3 regions of the Marinomonas posidonica IVIA-Po-181 genome follow, and region 3 is predicted to be linked to each of the others. Evidence: predicted binding sites of a transcription regulator. Region 3 holds the regulator's gene; each other region holds the start of a gene.
What was found. Region 3 encodes sigma-54, which starts transcription at its own class of promoters, with help from an activator protein. Its sites were predicted from a motif close to TGGCACNNNNNTTGCTNT; they were not measured.
Positions count from the first base shown of each region.

Region 1: the regulator sigma-54 is predicted to act here: its motif matches at 6,407-6,424, upstream of MAR181_RS15615 (benzaldehyde dehydrogenase).
Region 2: the regulator sigma-54 is predicted to act here: its motif matches at 2,825-2,842, upstream of codB (cytosine permease).

Region 1 is NC_015559.1:3,382,093-3,393,080, reverse strand. Features, by position in the region: gene MAR181_RS15645 (sterol desaturase family protein) at 1-924, shown strand, start outside; gene MAR181_RS15640 (arylamine N-acetyltransferase family protein) at 997-1,824, shown strand; gene MAR181_RS15635 (DMT family transporter) at 1,821-2,756, shown strand; gene MAR181_RS15630 (Crp/Fnr family transcriptional regulator) at 2,778-3,374, shown strand; gene MAR181_RS15625 (coniferyl-alcohol dehydrogenase) at 3,652-4,419, shown strand; gene MAR181_RS15620 (sigma-54-dependent Fis family transcriptional regulator) at 4,445-6,208, opposite strand; gene MAR181_RS15615 (benzaldehyde dehydrogenase) at 6,482-7,942, shown strand; gene MAR181_RS15610 (DsbA family oxidoreductase) at 8,026-8,679, opposite strand; gene MAR181_RS15605 (2OG-Fe(II) oxygenase family protein) at 8,876-9,715, opposite strand; gene MAR181_RS18505 (hypothetical protein) at 9,810-9,965, opposite strand; gene MAR181_RS15600 (YqgE/AlgH family protein) at 10,236-10,799, shown strand; gene ruvX (Holliday junction resolvase RuvX) at 10,799-10,988, shown strand, end outside.
Region 2 is NC_015559.1:2,399,343-2,410,330, forward strand. Features, by position in the region: gene katG (catalase/peroxidase HPI) at 11-2,209, opposite strand; gene codB (cytosine permease) at 2,897-4,153, shown strand; gene codA (cytosine deaminase) at 4,285-5,532, shown strand; gene MAR181_RS11190 (methyl-accepting chemotaxis protein) at 5,683-7,719, shown strand; gene MAR181_RS11195 (D-2-hydroxyacid dehydrogenase family protein) at 7,724-8,695, opposite strand; gene fadA (acetyl-CoA C-acyltransferase FadA) at 8,875-10,050, opposite strand; gene fadB (fatty acid oxidation complex subunit alpha FadB) at 10,078-10,988, opposite strand, start outside.
Region 3 is NC_015559.1:2,149,331-2,160,318, reverse strand. Features, by position in the region: gene rng (ribonuclease G) at 1-777, shown strand, start outside; gene MAR181_RS10130 (YhdP family protein) at 795-4,643, shown strand; gene MAR181_RS10125 (carbon-nitrogen hydrolase family protein) at 4,649-5,479, shown strand; gene yjgA (ribosome biogenesis factor YjgA) at 5,573-6,109, opposite strand; gene mgtE (magnesium transporter) at 6,116-7,465, opposite strand; gene MAR181_RS10110 (HPr family phosphocarrier protein) at 7,472-7,741, opposite strand; gene ptsN (PTS IIA-like nitrogen regulatory protein PtsN) at 7,752-8,201, opposite strand; gene MAR181_RS10100 (RNA polymerase factor sigma-54) at 8,218-9,708, opposite strand; gene lptB (LPS export ABC transporter ATP-binding protein) at 9,784-10,509, opposite strand; gene lptA (lipopolysaccharide transport periplasmic protein LptA) at 10,513-10,988, opposite strand, start outside.

The DNA of each region.
Region 1 (10,988 bases), 1.2 Mb from region 3:
CTGGTATCGGCCTTCGTCGTGGCGCTTGGTTTTATTGCTTGGCGTTATCCTGGTCAATTCAAACAACACCTCAAAAGACTTTTTTCGCCTAGGGTTTGGTGGCACAAATCGGCCCGAATCGACTATGCCATTTTCTTTATCAATCGCTATGTGATGGCGTTTTTGTCGCCGCGATTGCTCAGCAGCGTGTTACTGACCACCTGGTTGTATTATCAAAGTCAGAATTGGTCGCCACACTTGGGTGACCTAATAAGCTTACCAACTGGCTATGTCATTGCCTTATTCACTTTGTGCTATTTTCTGCTAGACGACTTTAGCCGTTTCTATTTGCACCGCATGTTGCATAAATGGCCTGCTTTATGGGCGTTTCATCGGGTGCACCATAGTGCAAAAGTGTTGACGCCTATCACTGTGTTCCGTACGCACCCTGTGGAGGGCATGTTATTCTTTTTGCGTTCGTCCTTGATTCAAGCTATTTGTATTGCTGGTTTTGTCAGTTTGTTTCCTGGGCAGGTATCGCTTTACACAGTATGGGGCGTTTCCATATTTACCTTCGTATTTAATGTATTGGGTGCCAATCTACGTCATTCCCATGTGACTTTGAGTTATGGCCGTGGTGAAAAATGGTGGATTTCACCCGCACAACACCAGCGTCACCATTCCTCTGCGGTGGAGGACTATGACTGTAATTTTGGTGTGGTATTAGCGCTTTGGGACAGAATATTTGGTTCTTGGAAGCAAGCAGATTGGCAACAAGATCTGGTATTCGGTACTAATACCAGTTTTGATGACAAGGGATTGTTAGCCATGTATGTAGAGCCCTTTCGATATGCGTTTGAGAGTATGAAACGTCACCTTTTGGCGAAAATGCCAGTCGTTATTATGATTCTTGTTTCCACTACCTCACTTTTTTATGCCACTTAACCTAGGTTAATTCTTCTAACTGTATTTCAATGTACTCTGCTGACTATTGTGAAACCCAGAGGAAAAATACGGATGTCTGATTTACACGCTTATTTAACTGACCTCAAGCTATCGACACCTGAGGAATTGTCACTGGCATTTGTGGGGCAATTGCAGGCGGCACACATAGCGAAGTACAGTTTTAATAGTTTGGCGGTACTGCTCGGAGAAGAGGTGTCTCTTGATCTAACCAATGTTTATGAAAAAATTGTGGTCCATGGGTTAGGTGGGTATTGCTTTGAACACAATAAGTTAGCATTTGAGTTATTGAAAAGCCTTGGTTATTCGGTACGTTTGGTGATGGCTAGGGTATTAAATGGACAAGAAATAGATCGTCCCCGTACTCATCGCGTTACGCTGGTCAATATTGATGGAAAGGCGTATCTCCTTGATGTTGGCTTTGGCGCAGATTGTCCTATTTCCCCCTTGCTGCTGCAATCAGGTTTGGAGCAGAAAATCGGTCATGAAAACTATCGAATTGTGGAGCAGGGCGGTGAGTATGATTTGCAGATAGAAAGGTCTGGCAGCTTTCATACCTTGTATCGTTTTGATTTGGCTGAATACACAGATGAAGATTGTGTGATAGGGAATTTCTTTTCATCCAAATACCCTAAGGCAGCGTTTGTGAATAACCTGGTTGCCAGCATTAAAGATTTCAATCGCACGGTTGGTATACGCAATCATGTGCTTTTCACCCGTCAGAATGGTCATGAAGAAGAGCGTTTTATCTGTTCAGCAGAAGACCTCCATTCCACCTTGTTGCAGGTGTTTAATGTGGATGTCGAACCTGTCATTGCTCAGCATTTATTTGACCGTTTTGTGGCACCAAGGTTACTTGCATTAGAGGGAGAGGCAGAATGAACCCTTTTGTGCTGCTTTTCGTTTGGGCTATTTTGATGGCTTCTTCTTTTGTCGTGTCAGGCAATATGGCGGTTTATGCGAGCCCAATTGCCACATCTTTTCTTCGTTTTATCGTGGCTTTAGGGCTCATGACGGCGGTAATTTTTCTGAATAATTACCGAACGCGTGGGTCACAGTGCGATGCATCAACTTGGACACTCAAAGGCCTTTTTTCCTCTCCGCAGAGATTGTTGCATTACTTTTTGATCAGTGGTGCCTTAGTTGGTTTTTTTATTGGGATGTTTGTTGCACTGGAATCGACCACGCCACTGCATACATCGGTTCTTTATACTCTAGTGCCTTTAATGGGCGTTGCCGTGGCGCGAGTGTGGTTAAAAGAATCCACTTCGTGGGGAAAAGTATTGGGCTTCTTATTAGGATCGATTGGAGCAATGATGGTGCTGTTTTCCACGCAAGATACGGGCATGTTGGTATGGAATAAAGGCGATTATGTCTTTTTAGCATCTTGTGTTTTGTTGGCGTTACACGTGGTCTTGGTTCAGAAGTGGGGACGTTCTATTGGTGCCTTGCAAGGGGCTTTTATGATTATGCTGTTTGGTTCTCTGTGGCTGTTGCCCATCACTCTCTTATGGGGGCATTTGGAGCAAGTTGAATGGCTGGAACTGGGTTTTTGGTCTAATACCTTATATTTAACCATCTTTACTACCTTGTTTACCTTCATGTTGCAGCAAAAGCTAGTGATCCGCTTAGGCGCGAATCGTTTATTGGCTGCCACATACACGATACCTGTCTGGGTGGCTTGCTATGTGGCGCTGACGACATTGAATTGGAGTTTGTTGTTGAATGTTGGCTTTGCTGCTGGTGTAGGTATATTGTTGATTGCGTTGTATATGATTGATTATCAGAACAAAATGGCTAAATTAGTGACCTAATATAAGGAATAGGTAGGCAAAATGGATAAAGCACAGTTATTGGTCAGTTTTCAGCAATACTTTTCAGAGCAAGGCTATGAGATTAACTGGCAATCGCTGACTCTCCCGATGACGTTTCATGCGGTCAGTAAAGGAGACTATTTGTTCCGTCAGGGTGAGTATGCTCAAAGGATTTTCTTTCTTCATAAAGGCTTGGTTCGTTATGTCAACACTTCAGAGGAAGGCAAAGAGTTTACTAAAACCTTTGTGCGAGCGCCGAAAGTCATTGGTTCAACGCGGGCCATGGTGGAAAATTCTCCAACCTTGTTTGGTATTCAAGCTTTACAGGACTGTGTTATTAGCTCCTATGACTGGTTGTCGTTTTATGAACAAATGCATCAAGACTTAGGATTCTTAACTTACTACAGTCGTTTTATGGAGCAAATATTCCTCAAGAAAGATCAACGAGAAAGTGCTTTTGTTGAACATTCTGCAGAGCGTCGCTATTTAGACTTTTGTGTTGATTACCCCGACCTGAAAGATTCGATTCCGCAACAACAAATTGCCTCCTATCTGGGCATTACACCAGTGGCTTTGAGCCGAATTCGTCAAAAAATCAGGTTAAAACCAGAGGCTTGATTCTCTGAAATCATCAAACCTACCTTGTGTTCATCATGACTTTTTTATCATTTGATTAAAGAGGCTTTTTGGCTAAAGAGCTGATATAGCCTTTAGTGTTTCTCTACTTTTTTCTATAAAACAAATAAATATCAATGGATTAGATGTTTAATATGATTTTTTAATTCGGCTCTTTTGTGTTTGGGCACAGTCCATGCAATTCCCTCAATCTGAGTGCTTTTCTTAAGAGTAAGTGCTGATGACATATATTTCATAATAAAAATAAGGGGAAGAGAATATGATGCTAGCGAATAAAACAATTGTTGTTACTGGAGTGTCTTCAGGTATTGGAGCAGATGTCGCAAAACTGGCTCGATTTCACGGTGCTAAGGTTATTGGAATGGATCGCAATGAGGCCAGTTTGACACTAGACGGTTTTATCCAAATTGACCTTGGAGATCCTGATGCAATTGATCAAGCGATCAAGCAGTTACCGGATCAAATTGATGGGTTGTGTAATATTGCAGGTGTACCGGGCACCTCTCAAGCAGACCTAGTTGGTCGAGTAAATTACCTTGGTTTGAGACACTTAACGCAATCTTTGATTCCACAGTTTAGTCAGGGAGCCAGTGTTGTGAATGTGGCTTCTATCTTGGGTGCCGCTTGGCCGGAACGTTTGGTTGAGCACAAAGAGCTGGCTGCGATTGAGCATTATGATGATGGTGCGAAATGGCTAGCCAAGCACCCAGTTGAACAAGAAACCTGTTACCAATATTTTAAGGAAGCCCTGATTGTGTGGACGACACAACAGGCTTTAGCTTGGTTTAGAGATCATGCTATTCGTATGAACTGTGTCGCACCTGGCCCAGTAATGACGCCAATTTTAGGCGATTTCGTCTCTATGCTAGGAGAAAAGCGAGTGCAAGAAGACGCGGGTCGTATGATTCGTCCAGCGTACTCAGATGAAGTGGCAGAAGTGATTGCCTTTTTATGCTCAGATCAATCGCGTTGGGTGTGTGGCGCGAACATTCCGATTGATGGTGGTTTGGCGTCCACTTACATCTAATCGAGGGAAGATATCCTTAAGGCCCTTAATTGGGCCTTTTTTTAAGTCGATACGCCAATTGAGGTCGACTTAAACCGACTCGTCGAGCAGCTTCAGAAAGATTGCCTTCTGCACTGTCAACAGCTTGCTGCAATAAACTGAGTTCTAATGCTTCAAGATCCAATGAGGTTTCTCCTGCAACAAATTGAGATATACGGGCGAGTACGTCATCTGACTCTTGCATCGTCTGTGCTTGACTTAATGCGCCTTGTTGATTAACGGAGTAAATGACTTCATCTGGGATCGCTTCGTTACGGAATAGGTGGTGTAATTCAATCAATTCATGTTCCTCAGAAGCAATCACCCCCCGTTCAATTAAGTTTTGTAATTCTCGAATATTGCCAGGAAAGTCGTAATTAAATAAACCACGGCGAGCATTCTGAGTGAAGCCTGTTGGCGCTCTTTGATGTAACTGACAAAAGTAGCGGTAGAAGTGATCGACTAATAGGGGGATGTCCGCTTTTCTTTCTCGTAACGGCGGCAGGTGTATTGGAAAAACATTCAGGCGAAAAAATAAATCTTCACGAAATTCACCTCGTTTAACCGCGGCTTTGAGATCAATATTGGTCGCAGCAACGACTCGAACATTGATTTTAATGGGGGATATACCGCCCACCCTTTCAATCTCTTTTTCCTGTAGGGCTCGCAGTAACTTACCTTGGCCAGTTAGGTTGAGAGTGCCAATTTCATCCAAAAATAATGTGCCGCCATTGGCGCGTTCGAAGCGCCCCGGTCGACTGTGAGAAGCGCCTGTAAAAGCCCCTTTTTCAACCCCAAATAACTCAGATTCCAACAGGTTTTCAGGTAGCGCAGCACAATTAAAGGCGATAAATGGACCTGTTTGGCGACTGAACTGATGCAACATGCTGGCAAACAATTCTTTGCCAGCACCGGATTCCCCTGTAAATAGCACAGTAGCACTGGTAGGAGCGACTTTTTGTAAGGCATGATTGGCGGCGCTGAAAGCAGCTGAAACACCAATCATAGTCGTTTCTTCGGATGCTTCCGTTGGCGTTACGGATTCAAATTCCGGCGCCGATTTGAGTTCTTTTTTGGTGTTCTTCGACGACACATTAAGAAAGCGAATGTCCTCTTCAACACTGTCCCAAAGTTCCACTGATTTTCCAATGACTCGACAAACTGAATGCCCCATAGATTGGCATTCGACTTCGCGGAACACCACAAGCGATCCCACCAGACCTGATACATACCCTATGGCGTACCCTAATTCCATCCAGCAAACGGGGGCACTGCCAAGACCGTAAGCGGCAATGTGTTCTTCTACTTCGGCGCTGTGGTGCCAAAGAAATTCACCATGGTACAAGCCTTTTTCGGTATCAAACTCAAAATGAACCGTTTCCACTTTCACCAAGCCTTCTAACCCATGCAGTCTTGTTCCTGCTTCGAAAATGGCGGCTGGTTCTGCATCTGGCCAGCGTTTGCGGATTAAATCCGCGTCCCTTATGCCAGATAAATAGCCTGTTCTTGTTAAAATGTCACGGGACTTTTCTAACCCTACGGAGTCGATTAATTCTTGTCTCAGTAAGCCAAAGGATGAGCTGTGCAGCAATATCATGCGTTGATCTTCTAACCAGATACGACCATCGCCAGGCGAAAATGAGAGGCACTCAGTAAGGTCATCTAAGGAAGGGTAGTGTTGTCCATTGAGTTCTTTTGAACTGCCTTTTAATAAGACCTTACGACTCTCTTTCGCCATGTCAGCCAGTGAAATACGATGTGTGTTTGTCATTATTTTGTACTTCCTCATTCACTTGATGAAATGATCAATTTAGTTTTTAAGTCTGAATCGATTTTGATGATATCGTCAAGCCATTAGCGTGAAGATAGAGTGTTTAAGGCGATGTTCTTTTCTTATTTTTTTTAAAATATCATTTAATTCAATGTGTTAGCTTGTTATTGAAAATTACTATCGAGAGTCTATTGCAGGCGGCATAAGGATTGCTCTTGTATTGGAATCCCATGACAGTGGATTTCTAATAAAAATAAACAGGAGAACAAACCTATGTCTAATTCTGTATTGGCATCACAAAAGTGGTCAGGTAAATTTTTTAATGGTGATTGGCCTGTGGCCAAGCAAACACAAGAGGTGATAGAGCCTGCAACTGGAGAAGTATTAAGCCAAGTGGCGATGGCCAGTGCCGACGATATTTATACGGCTTGTCAGCAAGCCAGCCAAGCTCAGAAGGTTTGGTCTGCGGTGGCACCTCGCGACAAAGCCGCTTTATTTCATAAAGCCGCACAATTTCTGCAAACAAATTTTGATGATCTTGCCTTTTATGTGGCCCGTGAAACGGGTGGCATCATTCCTAAAGGAATGCATGAAATCAAAGAAGCTATTCTAATTCTTCAATTGGCTGCCAATATGACATTGGAGCCAAATGGTTTAACCTTACCTTCTACGCCAGATCGTCAATCTTATGCAAAGCGTCAACCACTTGGTGTTGTTGGTGTTATTTCGCCCTTTAATTTTCCTCTGATTTTATCCATTCGTTCTATTGCACCAGCGCTAGCAACAGGCAATGCTGTAGTCACTAAGCCTGATCCACAAACCCCTGTTACAGGTGGCTTTATTCTCGCCATGGCATTGGAAGAAGCCGGTTTTCCAAAAGGTCTATTCCAAGTGTTACCTGGTGGTGTGGAAGCGGGTGAAGCCTTGTGTGCCGCACCCGAAGTGCAGATGGTGGCGTTCACTGGGTCGACGGCAGCGGGTCGTAAAGTGGGTGAAGCCTGTGGCCGAAATTTGAAAAAAGTGTCTTTAGAGTTGGGAGGAAAAAGCTCTTTGATTGTTTTGGAAGATGCGGATCTAGATGTGGCAGCCAGTAATATTGCCTGGGGAGCCTATTTCCATCAAGGACAAATTTGCATGGCATCAGGACGCATTCTGGTACAAGAAAGCATTGCTGAAGCACTCACCGCAAAAATCGTTGAAAAGGCCAGTCATTTGCCCGTTGGTAATCCTGCAACGGAGGAAGTCGCACTTGGGCCAATTATCAATCAACGTCAGATGCTGAAAATTAATTCCATTGTAAAGGATACGGTCGCTGCTGGTGCTAAGTTGGAAGTGGGTGGCACCTTTAATGGTCCATTTTATGCACCTACCGTGCTGAGCGGTGTGACTCCAGGGATGCGCTCGTTTGATGAAGAAATCTTCGGTCCAGTCGTGAACTTGGTGAGCTTTAAAGACGATCATGAAGCGATTGAGCTGGCGAATAATACTGAGTACGGTTTGGCTGGGGCGGTGATTTCGAACGATCTTTCTCGTGCTCAGGCTATTGGTTCTCAGCTGCATGTTGGCTTACTGCATATTAACGATCAGACGGTAAACGATGAATGCATTAACCCATTTGGTGGTTGTGGTGCATCGGGCAATGGCAATGCAGTCTGTGGTCCTGCAGATTGGGATTTGTATACTCACTGGCAATGGATGACGGTAAAAGCGAGTGCTACACCTTATCCTTTTTAGTCTGGTGAGGTGAATCGTTAGTAACAAAAATGCCCCATGGTAGGGGCATTTTATTGTTTGCTATTGAAAAATATATGAAGAATTTATTCGGCGTCTTTTGCCATAATTTCCTCCAAAGCACTTTTGAAAACGTCTGCCGGTTGCCCACCTGAGATCGCGTATTTGTTATTGATGATCACTGTCGGTACGGAACTGATGCCGTTTTGCTGCCAAAATGCTTCTTGCTCTCGAACCTCATCAGCATAATGCTGACCCTCTAATATGGCCTTCGCTTCGGCTAAATCTAAATCCACACTGGCGGCTAGATTGGCTAATACTGAATAGTCGCTCACGTCTTGGTTGTGAGTAAAGTGAGCTTTAAACAAGGACGCTTTTAATTCAGCTTGCTTGCCTTGAGCACCTGCCCAATGCAGAAGGCGATGCGCATCAAATGAATTTCGCATACGGCTGTCAGAGGTAAAATTAAAGTTGAAGTCGACCTCCTTACCGCGGGCTTGAATCATGGCTCGGTTTTGATCGGATTCTTGTTCGGATATGCCATATTTTTCGATGATATGTTCACGAACATTCTGTCCTTCCGCAGGCATATTTGGGTTCAACTCAAAGGGTTGGAACGTTAGATCGACGGTAACAGAGTCATCTAATTGATCTAGAGCTTTGTTCAAATTCCCCAGACCGACAACGCACCAAGGGCACATGATGTCTGAAACAAACTGAATATTAAGAGAGGTGCTCATAATGTCATACCTAAAAAATAATGATTAGAAACTTGTTATGGGCATTCCAAACAAATTAAAGGCATTTAGCTGAAATAACCAGCAAGATGCGCAGAATTTGCACGATACGTAAGGATAGAGAAGGGGATTACCATCTAAGGTCACTAGAAAGAAAAAAGGCGACTTAAACCGTCGCCTTTTTTCTTTTAGAGTTCAATTAAATCACGCCCAATTCGACTAAGCGTTCATGCAAATAGCTCTTGGCGGTATAGCGATCTGACAAGACTACCTCTGGTTTTGGGTGTAAAAACAAAGGTAAGGAAATACGTGACTTGGTTTTATCTGCACCTTCCGGGTTCACGACTCGATGCGACGTAGAGGGAAAGTAGCCACCAGAGGCTTCTTGTAGCATGTCACCAATGTTAATGATCAAGGTACCGAAGTCACAAGGTACGTCCATCCAAGAGCCATCTTTGGCTTTGACTTGTAAGCCAGGCTCATTAGCCGACGGTAGGATAGTCAGTAAGTTGATGTCTTCGTGCGCACCAGCACGAATCGCCCCCAGCTCCTCATCACCCTTCAATGGTGGGTAATGCAAAACACGCAGTAAGGTTTGGTCACTGTCTTCCACCATACTGGATAGAGATTGAGAGTAGTGTTTTGCTACCTCAGCTGGCGTGTGTGCTTCAACCCAGCCAAGCAATTCAGACGCGAGTTCATTGGCTTCAGAATAATACTGTGCAAGTAATGCTTTTTGCTCAAGTGGACATTGTCCCCAAGGGTAGTAATGGAAGTATTCTTTGATGTCTTTCTTTGAATGACCTTTGGCTGTCTCAGAGATGTCAGCGGGGAAAAAACCGTCTTGTGTGCCTTTATGATAAAGGTAATTTTGTTTGTCTTCGCCATCGAAGAAGTGCTGCCATTCTTGGTAGATAGTACTTACCAAAGATTGTTGTATAGGGTGGTTTTTTAAGACCCCAAACCCTGTTTCGTGAAGGGATTTAACAAAGTCTTCTTGGGCTTTTTTACTTGTATAGTCAATGGCTTGTAATGTCATCATAGTGTCCTTTATTCCGCATAAAAGTGTGTATTTGTCGTTTTGATATACCCCTTAAAAAGGCGTAATGGATAAAAGCGATACAAATATCAGTCTAAGAAGACCAACCACTATGGAAAAAGTAGCGTAAATCCACGGTTTCTGCCTGAAAATGCTGTGTCCAATGGGACAAACTTAACGCTTTTGGGCAGGCAACAGCCACGACAGACGTCGTACTTGTTTGTCCAAAATTGAGTAAGTTGAGCGGCATTTTTATGACCCTATTCCGTAAAAGAGGATTTAATCATTGATGATTCGATTGAACTCTAGTTTACTAACTGAATGGACAATTTTGAAGTGATTTCGTAATAAAATGTGAGGATTGGCTAGGTAAATTCTCAGTTTGTCCTATACTGACAGTGGCGGCTTTATTGATTTGGTCGCATTCTTTGCTCTTCTACATGTATTTCTTCTGCCAGGCTGGCACAGTGTTTTTTAATCCAGTAATTGCGTTTTTTATTTGATAAAGAGGGCTCATGTTATGACTGTATTTGATTCTTTTAAAAATCATTTTCTAATCTCAATGCCGCACCTTAATGACCCGCACTTCGAACATACTGTGATCTATCTTTGTGAACATACGCCAGCAGGCGCGATGGGGATTATTATTAATCGCCCTTCTAATATTGATTTTAGTGAATTGGCCGATCATTTGAGTATGCCAATAGAGCATCCAGATTTGTTAACCGAAACGATTTATACCGGTGGTCCGGTTGAAGCGGAGCGCGGTTTTATTCTGCATACTGCGGATAAAAGATGGAATAATACGCTCCCTGTCACCTCCGATGTGTCTTTGTCGGCATCTTTGAAGGCCTTAGAGGACATTGCGCAAGGTCAGGGACCGAATGCGTTTCGTATCACACTTGGTTGCGCAGGTTGGGAAGATGGACAGCTGGAAACGGAAATTGCGAACAATGATTGGCTGGTATGTGAAGCGGATTTAGACGTATTATTCAATACGCCAAGTGAGCTTCAGTTTACCGCAGCGACTCAAGTTTTGGGCATTGATATGACGAGACTTTCACCGGACATAGGACATGGTTAATGACAGCAAGTGCGTCACCAGAAAACAACACAGCAAAACCCAATACGACGCAATCCGTATTGGGTTTTGATTTTGGCACCACTCGAATCGGGTTGGCGATCGGACAAAGTCTCACGGGAACGGCTCAGCCTTTAGAACCGATCAAAGCACGTGATGGCATTCCCAATTGGGATGAAATTGAAAAAGTGT
Region 2 (10,988 bases), 250 kb from region 3:
TCCTAGGAGATTAAGCTAGATCAAAGCGATCTAGTTCCATCACTTTTGTCCATGCTGCTACGAAATCTTTCACAAAATCACCTTGTGAATCAGAGCAAGCATACACTTCAGCGATAGCTCGAAGTTGCGAATTTGATCCAAAGACCAAATCAGCACGAGTCGCAGTCCATTTAATGGCACCCGTATGGCGATCACGACCTTCAAATGCCATTTCATCTTCCGATGTTGGCAACCATTGAGTACCCATATCCAATAAGTTGATAAAGAAATCATTTGTTAGCCTTGCTGTGTTATCACTGAAAACACCGTCGGAGGATCCCCCAACATTGGCTCCCAACATACGAAGACCACCCACCAAAACCGTCATTTCTGGTGCCGATAAAGTCAACAACTGGGCTCTGTCTAACAACATTTCTTCTGATGATATTGTGAACTTAGCTTTCTGGTAATTTCTAAAACCATCGACCACTGGCTCCAATACAGAAAAAGAGTCAATGTCCGTTTGTTGCTGAGTAGCGTCACCACGACCGGGCGTAAACGGTACTTGAATATCATAACCTGCCGCTTTGGCGCCTTGCTCCACACCAACCGAGCCCGCTAAAACAATCAGATCAGCCATTGAAATCTGTTTACCACTGCTCTGCGCTTGATTGAATTTCGCTTGAATTGCTTCTAGCTTCGTCAAAACCAATGCCAACTGCTCAGGTTGATTAACGGCCCAATCTTTTTGTGGCGCTAAACGAATACGAGCGCCATTGGCTCCTCCTCGCATGTCAGAACCACGGTAAGTAGAAGCGGATGCCCAAGCCGTTGACACCATTTGCGAAACACTCAAACCGGACTCGGCAATGTTCGCTTTTAATATTGTAATATCATCGGCATCAATCACAGACTGGGTGCTTTCTGAAATAGGGTCTTGCCAAATCAACTCTTCTTTTGGCACTAAAGGTCCTAAATAACGCTCAACTGGCCCCATATCTCGGTGAGTCAACTTGTACCAAGCTCTTGCAAACGCATCCGCTAATTGATCGGGGTTTTCATGGAAGCGTTTTGAGATTTCAGCATAAATAGGGTCTACTTTTAATGCCATATCAGCCGTCGACATCATAGGCGCATGTCGTCTGCTCGCATCATGAGCATCTGGCACGGCGTCAGCTAGAGCACCGGCTTTGGGCTTCCATTGTGTGGCTCCTGCAGGACTCGTGGTTAATTCCCAATCATATCCTAGCAAGGTATCAAAGTATCCGTTGTCCCATTGAATAGGGTTTGGTGTCCAAGCACCTTCTAAACCACTTGAAATGGTATCAACGCCATGTCCAGCACCTTGACTGTTACGCCATCCGAAACCTTGTTCTGCCATCCCTGCGGCTTCTGGATCGACACCAACTTGAGCCGCATCACCTGCTCCATGGGTTTTACCAAAGGTATGCCCCCCCGCAACCAAGGCAACCGTTTCTTCATCGTTCATTGCCATACGAGCAAAGGTATCACGAATATCATGTGCTGATGCTAATGCATCAGGCTGACCATTTGGTCCTTCAGGGTTAACGTAAATCAGACCCATTTGGACGGCAGCAAGTGGGTTTTCTAGTTCACGATCTCCCGTGTAACGCTCGTCATCAAGCCAAGTTGTTTCGGTACCCCAGTAGATATCATCTTCTGGTTCCCACACATCCACTCGACCACCAGCAAAACCAAAGGTTTTGAATCCCATCGACTCTAAAGCACAGTTACCGGCTAGAATCATCAAATCGGCCCAAGAAATTTTACGGCCATATTTCTGTTTAATCGGCCAAAGTAAACGACGAGCCTTATCCAAGTTAACATTATCTGGCCAGCTGTTCAGTGGGGCAAAGCGCTGTGTTCCTGAGGTTGCACCACCACGACCGTCTGCCGTACGGTATGTACCTGCACTGTGCCATGCCATGCGGATAAAGAAAGGGCCATAATGCCCGTAATCGGCTGGCCACCAATCTTGAGAATCCGTCATTAAGGCATACAAATCTTGGCGCACAGCGTCCAAATCTAAACTATTGAAGGCTGCTGCGTAGTCAAAATCCCCCATTGGATTCGATTTTTTTGAATGTTGATGCAGTACTTTTATATTTAATTGGTTAGGCCACCAATCTTTATTGGAGGTACCGCGTCCAGCAGACTGTGTTGCACCAACGGCACCATGATTAAAAGGACATTTGCTTTCGTTCGACATAACCTTCTCCTGCTTGATATGTTCATCGGCATTGACTGACTCAAAGCCATATTGTTTCTTTATATTATTGGAGTAGAGATTGACTCTCTGTTAGGTATATTTATAAGACTATTGATAAATAACATCTAATAAATAAAAACTAACTCTCTGATAGTCTATGAGCAGACTTACCACTAAACTGGCCATAATTTAGTGCATTCAGTGAATCGTTTTTGTTCTTCTCATCAGCAAGATAGAACACAATGATACAAAGTGCATAACCCTAGGGAAGGTGCGAATAAGTCTTCTGAACGTCAGCCTTATCAGAGAAACTGCCTATCACTCTTAACACAGCGCGGCCGTTTCTCTGAAAGACCCGAAGGGCATGGGCTAAGCTCTCTTTATTCTTTGTTAAGCTTGTTGCCAATAGACTGTATTGGACGGCGAAACTTGCCTCGAATAAAAGAGCGTTATTCCCACGCTGCCCCCGACAGAGATGTAGAGGATTAGAGCAACGCAGGAGCGGTTGCCGAGGAACACGTTACCGTAGCCAGTGAACTTGTTCGTTCCTTCCCTAGCAGTCGATTTTTAGGTATTTCACCAACAAGTCATGATAGGTGAAAATTTAACCAAAACTGGTTCATAAGTTGCTTTGTAAATTAAGTAGACCTCACACGCAAAGTCAGAAAATAACGAAAGGAGAGAGTAATGAATCAATCTGATTATCCGTTGACAGAAGTTCCGCTAAAAGCACGTCGAGGGTTATTACCCATGACATTTCTATTACTTGGCTTCACTTTCTTTACCGCCACCATGTGGGCTGGCGGTACGTTAGGTAAGGCTTTTTCCTTCTCAGAACTGATACTGGTTGTTTTTGTTGGCAACCTATTGCTTGGGGTCTATGCATCCTTATTGGCCTTCATTGCTTTTAAAAGCGGTTTAAATAGTGTGCTTATGGGGCGCTTTTGTTTTGGTGAGATCGGCAGCAAATTAGCAGATTTTATTTTAGGATTTACGCAAATTGGCTGGTATGCATGGGGCACCGCCACGCTGGCCATTGTGTTAGTCAAGGTCACCGGCCTCCCTGAGGTTTGGCAAACCCCATTAATGGTTCTGTTTGGTATGGCTTTTTGTATTACCGCCATGATTGGCTTTAAAGGTATGGAGATACTGTCTCGTATCTCAGTCCCATTAATGCTGTTGTTCATTCTGATCAGTCTATACACAGGCTTAGTTGATGTGGGTGGTGTCGCAAATTTATTCGGCATGACCCCAAGCACTCAGCTGAACATTACCGCCGCGATGACCATCGTCATAGGCACCTTTGTCAGTGGTGCAACTCAAGCCACTAATTGGAGCCGCTTTGCGAACAGCAGCAAGGTGGCCATTTGGGCGACCATGGCCGCGTTTTTTATTGGTAATGGGTTAATGGTATTCACTGGCGCATTGGGGACCCTAATCTATCAACAAGCCGATATTGTTGATGTTATGTTGGCACAAGGGTTTGTGGTGTTAGCCGTGTTGATGCTGTTTCTCAACATTTGGACGACTCAAGACAATACCATTTACAACTTTGCTGTGGCTGGCTGCAATTTACTGAGAACCGATAAACGTCGCACTGTCACCTTGGTTGGCGCCGCGATTGGTACGGTACTGGCGGTATTTGGTATGTACCATTACCTCATCCCATTCCTTGTACTGTTGGGCACCTTTATTCCACCCATTGGCGGAGTCATCATGGCCGATTTCTGGGTACGCCACAAAGGACAATATCCATCATTGGAATCGGTTACCCTGCCCGCTTTTCATTGGCAAGGTCTGCTGGCCTATGCCATCGCATCGACGGCTGCTTATTCGTCTCCCATTCTGCCTCCTATTGTTGGCGTCATTAGCGCCATATCCATTTACGCTGTGTTAACCTTGATCACTCAAGGTCAATCTAAAGCCGCCATGAATAACCAATAAGAATGACAAGACCCCTTAATGGGGTCTTAACTGACAAAATGGGCTCCTAGATAGAGCAAATACGCTGTTACCATCATCCTATTGATGGGCTGATAGATAATCACTGCCACAACACGTGACTAAGGACTTTTATGCAGATCATCAATGCGCGTTTACGCCAACGACCAGAACTATTTTCCATTCAAATTGAACAGGGTGTGTTTCACAAAATTGAAGTACAACGTCAAGTAATCAAGGCCACAGCACAACAAATTGATGCCGAACAGAATTTAGTCTGCGCCCCTTTTGTTGAACCCCACATACATCTGGATGCGGCTCTTACCGCTGGCGAGCCTGAGTGGAACCAAAGCGGCACATTATTCGAAGGCATAGAACGTTGGCGACAGCGTAAACCCATGCTGGATGAAGCGGACATTCGCCGCCGCGTATTAGCCACCATTGAATTGCTGGTACAGAATGGCGTTCAGGCGATTCGTACTCATGCGGATACGACCGACCCTACGCTAATTGGCATAAAAACACTGTGTGCCATTCGAGATGAACTGAAAGACAAAATAGACATACAAGTCGTGGCCTTTCCTCAGGATGGCATGTTGTCTTATCCAAATGGGCTGGCGTTAATGGAGCAAGCACTTGAAATTGGTGCCGATGTTGTGGGCGGCATTCCTCATTTTGAATACACCCGAGAATTGGGCGAAGAATCGGTTAAAACCATCATCTCTTTAGCGCGTAAATATGATCGTTTAATCGATGTTCATTGCGATGAAATTGATGACCCTAATTCACGTTTTTTAGAGTTTCTTGCCTACCAAGCGCTACGCTTCGATATGGGAGACAAGGTCACAGCCAGTCACACAACGGCCATGCATTCCTATGACAACGCCTACTGCTCAAAACTCTTCCGATTACTTAAAAATTCCAGCATCAATTTCATTTCTTGTCCGACAGAAAGCATTCACCTTCAAGGTCGTTTTGACACCTTCCCCAAACGTCGAGGCGTCACCAGAGTAAAAGAACTATTAGAAGCCGGCATGAATGTCTGTTTAGGGCAAGATTCCATTTTTGACCCTTGGTATTCATTAGGCAACGGAAAATTATTGCGAACATTGGATTTTGCTCTGCACATCTGCCAAATGATGGGCTATCAGGACTATCGTCAAGCGCTCGATTTGATTACGGATAACAGTGCCAAAACCCTATGCTTAGAAAACTATGGCATCAAAGAAGGCCACCCGGCTAACTTTATTTTGTTAGAAGGCGAAGACGATTACAGCGTCATTCGACGTCAAGGAGAAGTTCTATTATCCATTCGTGAAGGCAAAATCATCATGCAACGACAAGCATCAAAAATAGTAACATTGGATTATCTGATGGATTAAAACAACTCATTACTCATGGCTAAAGAATTGTATAAGCCTTTATTTTTACTAAAATTTACAAATTAAATGAATACAAATTTGGCGTAATACTTCCCTGTTAACCTAGACTATTTTTCGTACAGTCTAAATTTGAAAGTAAAGGGAATCACAATGCGTATTCATTCAATTCGACTAAAAGTTATGATGCCTATCATATCTCTTGCCCTCATTTTAGTGGCGTTATTTCTATTCATGATGTTTATGAGTAATTTTCAAAAACACTCAATGATGGTGCAAACAGAGCATTACTTCGAAGCGATTTCTGAAGTTCTCAATGCCGACCGTGATATATATCAAGCTCGTTTGGCACAAGAGAAATTATATGCAAACGATGGTAACCGAGAAGAAAACTTACAAGATTATGAAGACAACGCCCAGCAAGTTTATGATCGTTTTCAGTTGTATCTAAAACATCTCGAAGACGAGCCAGATGAATTAACCAAGCCTTTCGACACGTTTGAAGCTCTTTATAATCAATGGCTGTCTGCCAGCAATCAATTGGTCGTTACATCACGGGCTCAGGTTACCATCTCACAAGAGTTCCTAGAGCTTGATGAGAAATTCATGGTCATCCGAAACATGTTGGATGAAGCAGGTGAAAATCTAAGAGATCACACTCATGCAATGGAAGAAAAGCATGGCGCTGATCTGGATTTGCAGAATTATATTGAAGCAATAGGCGAAGTACTAAATGCCGACAGGGATCTATATCAGGCGAGACTGAGTCAGCAAAAAATCATTAATGGCGTTGGTAACTTTGAAGAAAACAAACAATTTTTCCGTGAAAATACCCAACAAGCCTTACAGCGTTTCAATACCTACCGTAGCGTTTTAGTCAAAGAGCCTTTTCTCACCAACCCATATCGTGAATTCGATACCTTATTTAATGAGTGGTTACAAGCAAGTGAGACACTTATTGACTCTCCTAATATTGAAACCAAAATTATGCTCTCAGACAGTTTTATGGTAGCGGACAAGACATTTACCGACATTCGAAACCTGCTAGATAATGCCGGCGAAGCGGTCAGAAATTACTCTAGAACGGTTGAAGATGCCACCCAAGAGAAGGTTAAGTTTTACCAAGATATTGCCATGGTTGTCATTGTCATCGCCTTTTTAATTGCCATGGGATTTGGCTACTTCATCCCGCTTAAATTAACAAGAAATATCACGAACATGACCCAGCGCATAAAAGAGATTGCAGAAGGCGATGGTGATTTAACCCAAAAAATTAATTCAGCCTCAAAAGATGAATTAGGAGATTTAGCAGGGGAATTCGATGGGTTTGTGGAACAACTTCGCCTGATTATTGCCAGCATTCATAAACAATCTACCTCACTAGGTAAAATGACTCATGATTTAAAAAGCGCATCAGACGATACCACTCAAATCACCAATACCCTAGCCAACGTTTCGGATTCTATTGTCAGTGCGGGTCACGAAATGAATATGGCCAATCAGCAGATGGAAGATGTCGCTACCGAAACCGCCGCGGAAGCCACAACGTCAACCAACCTGATTCAACAAGGCATTGGAGCCGTCAAAACCTCTCACGATGCGATTGCTGGTTTGATCGGCGATATAGAGGAATCATTAACAAGGGCCAAGGAACTAGAAGAAAGCTCGGAAGCCATTGCATCGGTACTGGAAGTGATTCGCAATATTGCCGAACAAACCAATCTCTTAGCATTGAATGCCGCCATTGAAGCCGCTCGCGCTGGGGAACAAGGAAGAGGCTTTGCCGTGGTTGCCGATGAAGTTCGTACCCTTGCTACCCGTACCCAAGACAGTACCGACGAAATAGAAACCACCATCGATCAACTAAAAGTCAATGTCAAAAAATCCTTGAGTGTCACACAAAGCAGCCGTTCTAATGTGAACAACACGGCCTCTAACTTTGATGAGGTCATTCAAACCTTTGATTCTTTAAAAGAGTCTTTTGATAAGGTTCAAAACATGGCCGCTCAAACCGCACAAGCCACACAGGAGCAATCCACCGTTGCGAATAGCATTAACGAGAATCTCGTGTCATTAAAAGAACAAACAGAAAAAGCGGAAGACATTTCCTCTCTCGTCAGAAACCAGTCAGAGCAAATTTCCAAACTTTATCAGGGGCTCAATAAACAAGTTGGCAGCTTTAAAGTCTAGCCTTCTACCCCATTGCACGACGGACAAGTTGCTGTGGTTTTCCAGCCGCGAACGCCACAGCATTGTCAAAAGCAGCGTTGAAATACAATTCATAGCTGTTTTGCTCAACATAACCAAGATGAGGCGAGCACAATACATTTGGTAAGGTTAACAGGGGTTCATTGTTTTTGTTGGCAGGCTCTTGTTCGTACACATCAAGCGCGGCTTGTTTAGTGGGTGTGGTTGATAACACATCGTATAGAGCACCAGACTCAACCAATTCAGCCCGACTGATATTGACAAACAAGGCGTCGGATTTCATCCTCGCTAAATCGGCTTTTGTGACACAATGCTTAGTAGCATCATGCAAACGCAGATGCAGTGACACTATGTCAGCGGTTTGGAAAAACTCCGCTTTGGTCTGAGCCGCCAACAAGCCGTCGTCTAACGCTTTTTGGCGTGACGATTCACTGCCCCATACCATCACTTGCATGCCAAACACCTTACCAAATTGAGCAATCCTCTGACCGATTTTTCCATAGCCCCAAATACCTAACATTTTGCCATTGAGCACACGCCCTAAGCCCAGCTCTTTGGAAGATTGCCAAACACCCTGCTGGAGTTGACTCACATAAGTCGGTATACGGCGACTCGCTGCCATAATCAACGCCCAACAGAGCTCGGCAGGGGCAACAGGAGAGCCGACACCTTCCGCCACTTCGACGCCATACTGGTGACACAATGCTGGGTCTAAATGATTGCTGACCTTGCCTGTCTGACTAATGAGTTTCAAATTAGGCAAACGCGACAACAGTGTTTCGGTAATAGGCGTTCGCTCACGAATCAACACTAAGATATCCACATCGATCAATTTCGCGACCAACTCGTCTTCATTGAAGGTGTCATTGAAAACCACCACCTGATGATCTTTTAACAAGGCGAAACAGGCCAGATGTTTCACACTGTCTTGATAGTCATCCAATACGGCCATCTTCATACTTAACTCCTTGGTACAAATGTGAACAGACATTTTAATTGGTTATCATGATACAGAAACGCTATAGAGTCACGATGGCGGACCCGTTTACAGGCCAAAAAAAGCCCCACTCAAGGTGGGGCAAAAGACAGAAGTTAGAGATAGATCTTATCGAAGTAGCATTCGATAAGTTATCAGCATCACACTCGCTCGAAGACGGTTGCGATGCCCTGCCCCATGCCGATGCACATGGTAGCAAGCCCGAGTGTTGCGTCTTTATCACGCATCACGTTAAGCAGAGTAGTGGAAATACGTGTACCCGAGCACCCTAGAGGGTGCCCAAGGGCAATCGCACCACCGTTTAGATTGACTTTATCATCAACCAAATCAATCAATTTAAGGTCTTTCAAGACAGGGATAGACTGGGCGGCAAAGGCTTCATTCAATTCCACCATATCGATATCATCGATGGTCAAACCAGCGCGCTTCAGTGCTTTTTTAGTCGCTGGTACTGGGCCATAACCCATGATCGCCGGATCACAACCCGCCACCGCCATGCTACGTACTTTGGCAATTGGCGTTAGACCCAAGTCTTGTGCTTTTTGTGCGGACATCATCAACATAGCCGATGCCCCATCCGACAAAGCGGAAGAAGTACCCGCGGTTACCGTACCCACTTTCGGCATGAATACAGGCTTCAACCCGCCAAGAGATTCCATCGAGGTTTCTGGACGGATCACCTCATCTACCTCGACTAAGATTTTATTGCCATCCGCGTCATGACCTTCAATGGCGACAAGCTCATTGTCAAAACGTCCTTGCAAGGTGGCCTCGTGCGCCAATCGATGTGAACGGACCGCAAATGCATCTTGCGCTTCGCGGCTCACACCGTGCATTTTACCCAACATTTCCGCTGTCACACCCATCATCATGGACGCTTTCGCCATGTGCTTAGACAGAGCCGGGTTCACATCGACACCATGCATCATGCCAACATGACCCATGTGCTCAACACCCCCCACAACAAACACATCACCTTGGCCCGTCATAATCGCTTGAGCCGCCGTGTGAATTGCAGACATTGATGAACCACACAAACGGTTAACAGTTTGTGCCGCTGACGTAATCGGCAAACCCGCTAACAAAGATACCGCTCGGGCCATGTTAAAACCTTGCTCTAGGGTCTGGTTGACACACCCCCAAATTAAATCTTCAACGTCTTTTGGGTCCACGTTAGGGTTACGCTTGAACAAAGCTTTTACTAAGCCTGCAGATAAATTTTCAGCTCGCACATTACGAAATACACCATTTTTGGATTTACCCATAGGTGATCGAACTGCGTCGATGATGACGACATCGTTTGGATTCAGTTTCATGGAAATTCTCCTCTATCCTTTGGGCAATTAAGCGCTGTAGTAAGTTTCGTTGTTTTTCGCCATTTCACGCATGTTTGCGGTTGGCTCGTACAACTTACCTAAGTGGCTGTATTTATCTGCAAGGTCACAAAATGCTTGCAGTCCCATTTGATCCAAGTAGTGCATAGCACCACCCAAGTATGGAGGGAACCCGATACCATAAATTAAGCCCATGTCCGCTTCTGCGGCAGAGGACACAATGTTTTCTTCTACACAACGAACCGTTTCAATACACAGCGGAATCATCATGCGAGCAATAATATCTTCTTCTGTTAACTCAGTTTTTGAGGCCACGATTGGGGCCAACAAAGCATTAATGTCATCGTTAAAGATTTTCTTTGGTTTGCCTTTACGGTCCGGCTCATAGGTGTAGAAACCTTTGCTATTTTTCTGACCGAATCGCTCAAGTTCAAACAAACGATCAACCGCATTCTTACCGTCATGTTTCATACGATCAGGGAAGCCTTCTGCCATCACTTGATCTGCATGAAAAGCAGTATCCACTCCAACGACGTCCAACAGATATGCAGGGCCCATAGGCCAACCGAAACGCTCCATTGTCTTATCGACAACTTGGAAATCGGCCCCTTCCTGCATCATCAAAGAGAATCCAGCGAAGTAAGGGAATAAGACACGGTTCACAAGGAAACCAGGGCAATCATTAACCACTACTGGGGTTTTCCCCATGGCTTGCGCGTAAGCAACTGTCTGAGCGATTGCTTTATCGCTGGTTTTTTCACCGCGAATCACTTCCACTAACGGCATACGGTGAACTGGGTTAAAGAAGTGCATGCCACAGAAGTTTTCTGGGCGTTTAAGATCCTTCGCTAATTCAGTAATGGAAATGGTCGACGTGTTCGAGGTCAAAATAGCCTCATCCGTAATCTTGGATTCCACTT
Region 3 (10,988 bases):
CGCATAGATTCAAAAGAGAATTACGCTAAATTGCGCTCGTTTGCGGATGACTTTATTCCAGAGTTGGTTGGACGGATTGAGTATTATCCTGGTGAGCGTCCCATTTTTGACCTATACAGTGTTGAAGATGAGATACACAAAGCCTTAGATCGTAAAGTCCAGCTTAAGTCGGGTGGGTATTTGTTAGTCGAACAAACTGAATCAATGACCACGATTGATGTTAATACTGGGGCGTTTGTCGGCAGCCGAAATCTTGAAGAAACCATCTATAAAACCAATTTAGAAGCGGCAACCGCTATTGGTCGTCAATTACGGCTTAGAAACCTTGGTGGTATTATCATTATCGACTTCATTGATATGGAAGATGAAGAGCATAAGCGACAAGTCTTGCGCATGCTTGAGAAGGTGTTGGATACAGATCACGCGAAAACGAAAATTACGGGTGTGTCTGAGCTCGGTTTAGTCGAGATGACCCGTAAACGAACCCGTGAGAGCCTTGGCCAAACCCTGTGTGAACCTTGTCGAGCCTGTCGTGGCAGCGGATTGGTGAAGACCCCTGAAACGGTTTGCTATGAAGTATTTCGTGAAATTTTGCGTGCAGATCGTGCTTATGATTCACAGACTTATACTGTGTTGGCATCTACTGCTGTTGTCGAACGATTCTTAGATGAAGAAAGTGCTGCCGTGGCTGAATTGGAGGCCTTCATTGGCAAAACCATTCGTTTTCAGGTTGACTCAGTCTATACGCAAGATCAATATGATGTTGTGCTTCGCTAATTGAATGGCCTTTTAACATGAGTTGGATATTTCGCAGGCTAACCCTGTTTTGTTTTTGGGGGCTTGTCACATTTTCCGTCATACTTGCCGTGTTTGCTTCAAGTGTTGGTTATTTGCTTCCGTATTTGGACAGTTATCGTCCTCAAATCGAGCGCAACCTTACGCAAATAACGGGCTATCCCGTCAGTTTAGGGCAGGTTGATGGTGCGTTAGAGGGAGTTGATCCGATCTTTTCGGTATCAGACTTTCGATTGGTGGCAAATGGTACGCCAGCGATTGATATTGATGAAGTTCGTGTGCGTATTGATACGATTCATTCTTTGCTCTCTTTTCAACCTCAATTTACCTATATTCGGTTTGTTAAGCCTTCGGTTTCCTTACAGGAATCTGAAGGACAATGGCGATTAAACGGTGCAGAGGCAAAGCAGCAAGCGAATGACGAGATTGGCCTAGAAAGGGTGTTAGGCTATTTATCGGCTCAGAAGAACTTTTCCATTCAACAGGCGCGCCTGCAATTACACAGTGAACGCTTAGGTTTTCATCGTGTTACCTTTCCTGAGATTTATCTCTTTCAAAAACAATTTGAATCATTGTTAACCTCCAAATTTTATTTGGACGATGGCAAGGAACCTTTTCAAGTTAATGCGCGAATTGAAGAGCCTTTAGGTTTTTTGGGGCATTATCGCGTCAATGCTGCGATAAAAATGCCTGTTGTCGACCTACCGGTATCGGCGCTACTGGCTGATGCTTTACCCACACTGAAATCGGCTCGGTTCGGTGGCGACATCTGGTTAAATGCATTGGTTGGTAAAGACTTTTCTGCTCAGTTGGAATCAACGGATTTGCAGCTAGGTTTTCAAAACGGTGATGCATATCGAGTGTCTGGCTCAGCCAATTTGCAATTTAAGTTGGACCAGCCGAGCTTAAAGGTAGAGGTTCAAGATCTAGCGTTTACTCGTCCAAATGGACCGTCTGATGCTGCCACAGACTTATTGATTAATTGGTCTGAGTTAACCAATCGGGCAAGCCTGTCCTTCGATCAGGTCAATCTTGAGTTGATGAATGGGTTAGCAGCACAATTATTACCGGAGGATACTCGGGCATATAAGATTCTATCGGGCTTGTCGCCACGAGGCGTGGCCAAAAATGGTCGTCTGGAGATAGATTTTAGTGAGGATGTTCCACATTTTGAATTGGTAACCAATTTGGTGTCGGCTTCTGTTGAGGGTCATGATGGTATTCCTAAAGCCAATAATGTGAATGCCGTGTTTGGATTGTCGGATACCAGTGGTTACATTGACTTCATTGGTCATGATAGCCAATTGTCCTTCGATGAGCTTTATGATGATACTTGGTTAACCCAATCTGTATCCGGTTATGTTCGTTGGCAGAAACAACAAGATATTTATTTGGTGGCTGGGCAAGATTTAATGATTGAGCGAAATGGGGCTCAGGTACAAGGTGGTTTTCGTCTCGAAGTACGTAGAGGATTGCCTGATTGGATTGCGTTGGATTTGCATGGTGATAATCTTCCGGTGATGGATCGATTAACCTATGTGCCTCCCAATGTCCTTAATAAAGAGTTATACCAATGGTTAGGGGAATCCTTTGCGAATCAAGGGCAGGTGGACAGTTTCGATGTTCTGATACACAGTAATTTGTCGGATAATTATGATTCTCATGTTCGACTTCAAATGGATGCCCGTAACCTGTCTTTAACCTTTGATAAAAATTGGCCTACCGCAAACGCGGTTCAGGGTCATTTAGAATTAGACAAATCTGGTGTTCTTGTACGAGTTGATTCAGCTATGATGCAAAGCTTGCCTATGTCTAACCTTGCTATTTCTGTCCCCGTTGTAAGCGGTAAGGCGGATTGGTTGAATATCAAGGGCGAAGTGCAGGACGATTCGCAAAAGATTCTTTCTATGCTGTCTGCCAGTCCCCTGGCTGACTCTGTTTTGAAACCTTTTGAAAACTGGCAATTGATGGGGGGGGTTCGTGGACAATTCGATGTCTCGATTCCGTTTAATGGCCAGCTTGAGCCTAAAGTAAATTTACAGGTGGATTTTGCCCAGAATCCGTTGACCATTGGTGATATTGGTTTATCTCTGGAAATTGAAAAAGGCCAACTCAATTACGACCCAAAAACGGGGTTATTAGGCTCCGAGTTCAATGCCATGTTATTTGGCGGCCAATCGTATTTAACCTTGTCTTCGGTAGAGTCTGAGCAAGGAATGTCCGTTTTGGGGGATCTATCAGGTGAGGTTCAGCTACAGCAAATTGCTCAATGGCATAAACTCCCTGATATTTTGATTGATCAAATATCTGGCTCTACTCACTACAGTGGTAAATTGGCCGTGAATCAATCGCAAGATGGGCAAGTGGATCTTAATATTAAAAGTGATTTACAGGGAACTGAATTGTCATTGCCAGCGCCCATCGGGAAGGCTGCTATGGAAAGCAAATTGCTAGACGTTACATTAATGCAGCATCAACAAGATTTGGTGGTAGATTTTGATTATGAAGGGCTTTCTCAGGGACGTTTCTTGTTACAGAAAGGTGGCTTTACGGGCGGAGAATTATTATTAAGTGCGACTAAGGTAGTGCCTTTCGCCAAAACCATTCCTAAAGGTCTAGTCGTAAGAGGTGAGCTCGCGGATCTGTCTGTCTCCTCGTGGCAGGGTATTATGTTTGGTGTGCATAAGAAATGGATGGCGTCTAAGGAGGAGAAGTCTGGGTTACCGAGTTGGCTTTCAGAAGTAGATTTGATTGTCGATCACGTTGAAGTAAATGAAAGTAACCACTGGAATAACCTTAAAGTCCGTTATGATGAATCACAAAATCAGGCGTTGATGGTCAATGCTGATGAAGTAGATTTTGTCTTGCGAGATATAAATGGTCAGCCGGATTTGCATTTTGGTTTTCTCAGCTGGCGCTTTGCAGAAGATGACGAGCTTCCTGTTGATGGTAAAACTCCAAACGATAAGAGCGCTGATGCTTTTGATGAAGCGGATCGGGCACCAATTGCTGCGAAAGATGTGCCTAATATGACCTTGTCTGTGGATGAGTTGTATTTAAATGGAAAGCCTTATGGTGATTGGCAGTTAAAAGTAACTAAACAAGGCAATACGTTGAGGTTAGATCCTATCTCAACGAAGTTGAAAACAGGTCATTTTAACGCCAGTTTGTTTTGGCAGGATACAGGGCCAAGTTCGAACGTAGAATTTATTGTCGACACTAAGGGTAAGGATCTGGCCGAGTTGACTGGCAAATTTTCAAATGAAGCGTTCGTGTCATCTGACTCGTTTAACATTAATGTGGCCTTAAGTTGGCGTGGTCATCCATTCCATTTTGACCGAGAGTCGGTAACGGGTCGCATTGCATTCGCGGCCGAAGATGGAAATTTTAGTACGGTGGATGAGTTGCCAGCCTTTTTGAAAGCATTGGGGATTTTTAATATAGGGGCTTTAAGTCGACGCTTAACATTGGACTTCTCTGATGTTTATGAGCCTGGTTTAACTTATGATGAGTTTAAAGGGGAAATGTTATTGAATGACGGTGTGTTAAGAACCAAAACACCGGTTTCAATCATTTCTCCAGCCGCTGAATTGTATTTGTCCGGTACGGCCAATATTGTTGAGGAAACATTGGACGAGACCTTAACGGCGACCTTTCCAATTTCGGGTACCTTGCCTTTGGCTGGGTTGATTTGGGGGACCCCACAATTGGCAGGGTTATTGTTCATTACCGATAAACTTATTGGTGATCAAATTTCAAAAGTTACCAGTGTTCAATATCAGGTGAAGGGTTCATTTAGTGATCCGGAAATGACGCCGGTACGCTATAAGTCAAAAGAAGAAAGGTGAAATTAATGGAAAGCTTATCTGTTGCCGCTATTCAATTGACCAGCAGTAATACCTGGCATGAAAATCTGTTAGAAGTAAAACGCTTAGTGACGGCGGCCGCTAAAGATGGTGCTCGTCTGGTAGTCTTGCCTGAAAACGTGTTTTTGTTCGATGGTAAAGGGATGCGCCGTCTAGCAGAGTCTGATGTTCAGCAGCAAATATTGACAGACGTCTCTGAATTGGCGAAAGAGTTGGATATTTTTTTGGTGATTGGTTCACATCCATCTATTCAAACGGAGTCTGGTGAGACGATCTCTTCTGGACGAGTTCGTCAAACCTTGTGGGTGATAGGGCCGGATGGAAGCTTGCTGGAGAGGTACGATAAAATTCATTTGTTTGATGTCACAGTCGATGACAAAGCGGGTTCTTATCTGGAGTCTGAGGTGATTGAACCCGGTGATCTATTACCAAAAGTAGTGGATGTTGATGGCTTTAAGGTCGGGTTAAGTATTTGTTATGACGTACGCTTTCCTGAACTCTATCGTCAACTCGCAGAACAGGGAGCTGAATTGTTATTGGTACCCGCGGCGTTTACGTATGTTACCGGAAAAGCTCACTGGGCAACGTTGTTAGCGGCTCGTGCGATAGAAAATCAATGTTTTGTATTGGGCGTGAATCAATGTGGTTGGCATAATGAGAAACGTCAAACATACGGGCACAGTAGTCTATATTCGCCTTTCGGTGATAAACAATTGTCTTTGTCCGAAGAGCCGGGTTACTTTGTACAGCAAATCCACAAATCGGATTTGATAAAATGTCGAGACAAGATGCCTTGTCTATCGCATCGACGCTTATAGAATCGATTGCCCAGTATAGATCATAAAAAAGCTCGCTTTGATGGCATCAAAGCGAGCTTTTTAGTTGTTTTTCGAAATGCTTTCGAAAAAGTGTTATTCGCTTAAACCAAGACGCTTTTCTTCGGTTTCGCGTAAAAAGCGGAAGAGCTTTTTGCGATTGGTTGTTTTGCCTTCTTGTGACATTTCTTTTTGTGATTGACGAATTAATTGACGTAGTAACTGAATGTCTTGGATTTCAGGGTGATCGGCCAGATAGTTTGATAGCTCTTCTTTGCTGTTTTCTCCGATTAAAGCATCACGCTTTATTTCCAGTTGATGGAAGAGTTTATTGTAGGCCGCTGAAGTCGAGTCAAACAAAGCAATGCGTTGATCAATTGCTTCATAGTCTTCCGTACGCATCACCTTGCCAATGTACTGTAAATGTCTTCTGGTGGCTTCGTGGTGCTTGATACGATCGGCTTCGGCTAGAGCATCCCTTAGAGTGTCGGACATAGGAACTTTCTTTTGCTGATTCTTACTAAGCTTCAATAGCTTTTTGCCGATCTCTTGCAAGGCTTCCATTTCGCGCTTGATCTGAGTTTTGCTCTTAGGGATGTCTTCTTCGTTTTCGAATTGATCAAAATCTGTCATGGGAACCTATACAAGAAAAATAGTCGCGAGTCCGAGGAAAGATAAGAATCCAACCACATCGGTCACGGTAGTCAAAATTACACTGCCCGCTAAAGCGGGATCGATACCAATCTTTTTTAAGAAGATTGGTAATAATGTACCTGTTGTTGCAGCAAACAATAGATTAATAATGGTCGCGCCTGCAATGATATAGGCAATCTTTACGTTGTCAAACCAGATGGCCGTTAATGCTGCGATAACACTGGCCCAGAGTAGGCCGTTAATCATGCCCACAATCAATTCTCGATTGAGTAGCCATTTGGCATTGGTCGAGCCAATTTGATTGAGGGCGATGCCGCGAATGACCAAGGTGAGCACCTGAGATCCGGCTATGCCGCCCATGCTGGCGACAATTGGCATTAAAATCGCTAGGGCAACCACTTGGTCTAGGGTGTTCTGGAATAGGCCTATAACATAAGAGGCGATAAAAGCAGTAATAAGATTTATGCCAAGCCAAACAGCACGTCGTTTGGTGGTTTTCAAAATGGGAGAGAAGGTATCTTCATCATCGTCGAGGCCCGCCATACTTAACATAGAGTGTTCAGCTTCATCGCGAATAACGTCGACCACGTCATCAATGGTAATACGACCTAATAGTTTCTTGCTGTCGCCATCAATAACAGGGGCAGACACTAAGTCCATCTTCTCAAACAATTGAGCGACTTCACTGGCTGGGGTGTCGGCATTAATAACGGTGCAGTCGGTGTCCATAATATCGCGTACTGTGTTTTCAGGATCACTGACTAACAATTTGGTCAGTGTTAAGGTGCCTAGAAGGCGATCAGAGCGACTGACAACAAGTAGGTTGTCTGTCATGTCTGGAAGGCTAGAGTGGCGACGTAAGTAGCGGAACACAATATCAACTGTAATGTTGGGTCGAATGGTGATGGTATCCGTGTTCATCAAACCGCCAGCAGAATCTTCAGAGTAGCTTAATAGTGCTTCTACTCGGGTTCTGTCCTGGGCGGTCATGGAGGACAGAACTTCTTTTACAATCGTTTCTGGTAAGTGTTGTAATAAATCGGCTAGGTCATCACTTTCAAAATGTTCGGATACAGCAACCAATCGTTCTGTATCCATTTCTTTCATGAACTGTACACCAATGTCTTCCGTTAGATATTGGAGTACTTCACCTTCATTATTAGAATCGATTAGCTCCCAAAGAAGTTTTCGTTCTTTTGGTGGGGAGGATTCAAGTAAGCGTGCGACGTCTTGTGCTGGCAGTGCACCGTTAAGCAAATATCTGATCTGCATCGTGGCACCAGACTCGAGGGACTCCGATACCGTTTGCAGATGACTTAACGTTTTTTCTGACATCGAGTATTACTCGTCTTCGCCAAAACGATTGTTAATTAATTCAACGACGGCTTTAATTGCGTCTTCTTCGTCTTCACCATTGGTTTTGATGAGAATTTCAGTGCCTTTTCCAGCGGCTAACATCATCATGGCCATGATGCTTTTACCATCAACATTACGGCCTTCTTTTTCAATGGTGATGTCGCAAGAGAAGCGAGAAGTGGTTTCAACGAGCTTGCCAGCGGCGCGAGCATGCAGACCAAGCTTGTTAATGATGGTGATGGTTTCTTCCTGCATGCTGTGCTCCTTAAATTAATGATTCAAAGCTGATATATAAGTCTTCATTACTCTGTGCGGCACGCAGCTTGGCTAAAGCGTCTGGTGACTGAGCTAATTCAGCAATTTGTGCCAAGGTAGATAAATGATGATCGCATTCATTCGGAGGTACGATGAGGGCAAAAATCAAATCCACAGGCTGTTTATCAATTGAATCAAAGTCGATAGGTGTTTGTAACGACATCACCACGATCGCAGTATGATTGGCGGATTCCAAGCGACAATGAGGAATGGCAATGCCATTACCAATGCCTGTACTGCCTAATTTTTCACGGCCTAATAACGCGTCATACACAGCTTCATTGTCGCAGTGCAAGCGATTGGAGGTGATCTCGGCTAAGCTTTCTAGAACGCGCTTTTTGCTGACAATGTCTTGTTTGGCAAGTACGAGTTCGGCTTTTACTAGTGAGTTTAATGGCATGATAACTTTATACCTGTTAAATCAATCTTTTACGTTCATTTGAAGGAGGGATGTTCATCGCCTCTCGATATTTTGCAACGGTTCGTCGTGCAACTTGAATGCCTTGATCGGCTAAAATGGTGGCCAATTTGTTATCGCTTAACGGTTTTTTAGCAGGTTCATCGGCGACCAACTTTTTAATCATAGCTCGAATCGCGGTGGAAGAACATTCGCCACCAGAAGCGGTGTTTACATGGCTGGAGAAGAAGAATTTCAGCTCAAAAATGCCTTTTGGTGTGTGCATATATTTTTGCGTGGTGACACGTGAGATCGTTGATTCGTGCATCCCAACTTCTTCCGCAACATCATGAAGAACCATGGGTTTCATGGCTTCTTCACCTAATTCAAAGAAATCAATTTGTCGACTGACAATGCAGCTAGCGACTTTTAACAGTGTTTCATTACGGCTTTGTAAACTCTTCATGAACCATTTGGCTTCTTGTAGAGAGTTTTTAATATAGCTGACATCTTCTGCCGTTGACGCGGTATTTGCCATGGCAGAGTAGGTTTCATTGATTTTAATAGGTGGTAAAGCGTCGTTATTTAACTCAACCTGCCAGGTGCCGTTGCGTTTTTTGACTGAAACATCAGGAATCACATAATCCGTATCGTCTTCATCGATGGCGGAGCCAGGTCGAGGGTTAAGTTGTTGGATTAGATGAATGACTTCTTTTAACGCTTCGTCTTTTAGCTTGGTTTTGCGACTTAGTTGGACAAAGTCTCGGCTGCCTAAAAGAGGTAGATAATGGCTAATCAGATTTTGTGTGCTTTTATAAAGAGGGTGATCCTGAAACGCTTCAAATTGAACCAGTAGGCAATCGCGTAGGTCGGTTGAGCATACGCCAATAGGATCAAACCTTTGTAATCTGTGTTGTACGGCGTGAATCTCATCTAGCTCGAGCTCTTCAAGGTCCAAGCTTAAAGATTCTAAAATGTCTTCTAGCGTGGTGCTTAAATACCCATCGGGTTGAACACAATCCACAATAGCGTAAGCAATTTCCAGGTCTCGATCGGACATGTGAGTGAGGTTCAATTGCCAGATCAAATGGTCTTGAATGCTTTCAGCCGGGGCGTTGCGGCTTTCGAAGTCCATTTCATTGTCAAAACTATTGGAATCACTGACCGCCGCAGAACTTTGATAAGTGTCATCCCAATTACTATCAATGGAGAGTTCTTCAGGGATGCTTTCTGTCCACTCGGATTCTAAACGTGCTTCTTCGCCTGATTCATTATCATTGAGATTGTTGTCCTTATTGGTTTCGGTGTCCGTTTTTGCTTCAATGCTAGTGGGAAGTTCAGGCGATGTGGTTTCGTCATCGTCTAGCTCGAGTAATGGATTAGATTCAAGAAATTCGTGAATTTCCTGCTTTAAATCCAGCGTCGAAAGCTGCAGCAAGCGAATGGCTTGCTGCAGTTGTGGGGTCATGGTTAATTGTTGACCGAGCTTTAGCTGTAAAGACTGCTTCATGGAGCAACTCTGTCTGTTTTATTAAATTGGAACGAGTTATGCATACTACTCCCTTTCTACAACAATGATAAGGGGTTACAGGCGGAAGTCGTCGCCTAAATAGACTTTTTTCACTTGTTCGTTATTGATAATGTCGCTGGCTTCACCAGAGGCAATGATATAACCGTTGCCTACGATATAGGCTTTATCGCAAATGTCCAAGGTTTCTCGAACATTGTGATCGGTAATTAAAACGCCAATGCCGCTGTCCTGTAAATGTTTAATAATGAGTTTGATATCACCCACAGAAATAGGATCGACACCAGCAAAAGGTTCATCTAATAAGATGAACTTAGGATTCATAGCAAGGGCTCTGGCGATTTCAACTCGTCGACGTTCGCCACCCGATAGTGCCATTCCCAGGTTTTTGCGAATGTGGGTAATGTGAAATTCTTCCAGCAGAGATTCCAGTCTTTCTTTTTGTTGGGCTTTGGTTAGGCCTTTACGAGTTTCTAAGATGGCTGAAATATTGTCTTCGACTGACATTTTTCTAAAGATTGACGCTTCTTGCGGTAAGTAACCAACCCCTTTTTGAGCGCGAACATGCATGGCGTCTTGAGTGATGTCTTGATCGTCAATGAAAATCCCACCGGCATCGTTCGCGACCATGCCGACAATCATATAAAAACAGGTGGTTTTACCTGCTCCATTTGGTCCTAATAGTCCAACCGCTTGCCCTGATTCAACGGCAATGGAGACATCTTTTACCACGGGTCTTTTTTTGTAACTTTTGGCTAGGTTTTTTGCTTCTAGTCTTGCCATGAATTATTTTGCCTTGGCTGCTTGTGGTTTTAAGGTCATGGAAACTCGACCTTTGTCTTTTTTCTCGGCAGTGAAGGTGCCGTCTTGGATCATGTAGAGAATGTAATCAGCTGAGATCGAGTTTTGCATGCGGCTTAAATAGCCATCCCCTATGATCTCAAGCTTGTTCTCGTCCGTCGCATAATGAATTTCATTGCCTTTGCTGATGACAATGTTACCACTCCAATCCACTTGCTGACTGAATTTTGCCGGCTTGCCTGAGGCCTCAAGGCTGCTGAATTGTTGTGTTTCTGGATTGCTAGTGACTTTTAAGTATTGGGCTTGGATTTCAATGGATCCTTGCTTAACGAACACGTTGCCCTTGTAGATAGCTTGGCCTGTATTTTGATCAAAAGATGCTTCATCCGCTTGAATTTCTAATGGCTTTTCAATGTCATTAGGGAGAGCAAAGGTGTATTGGCTTATTGCGAGTAGGGTGA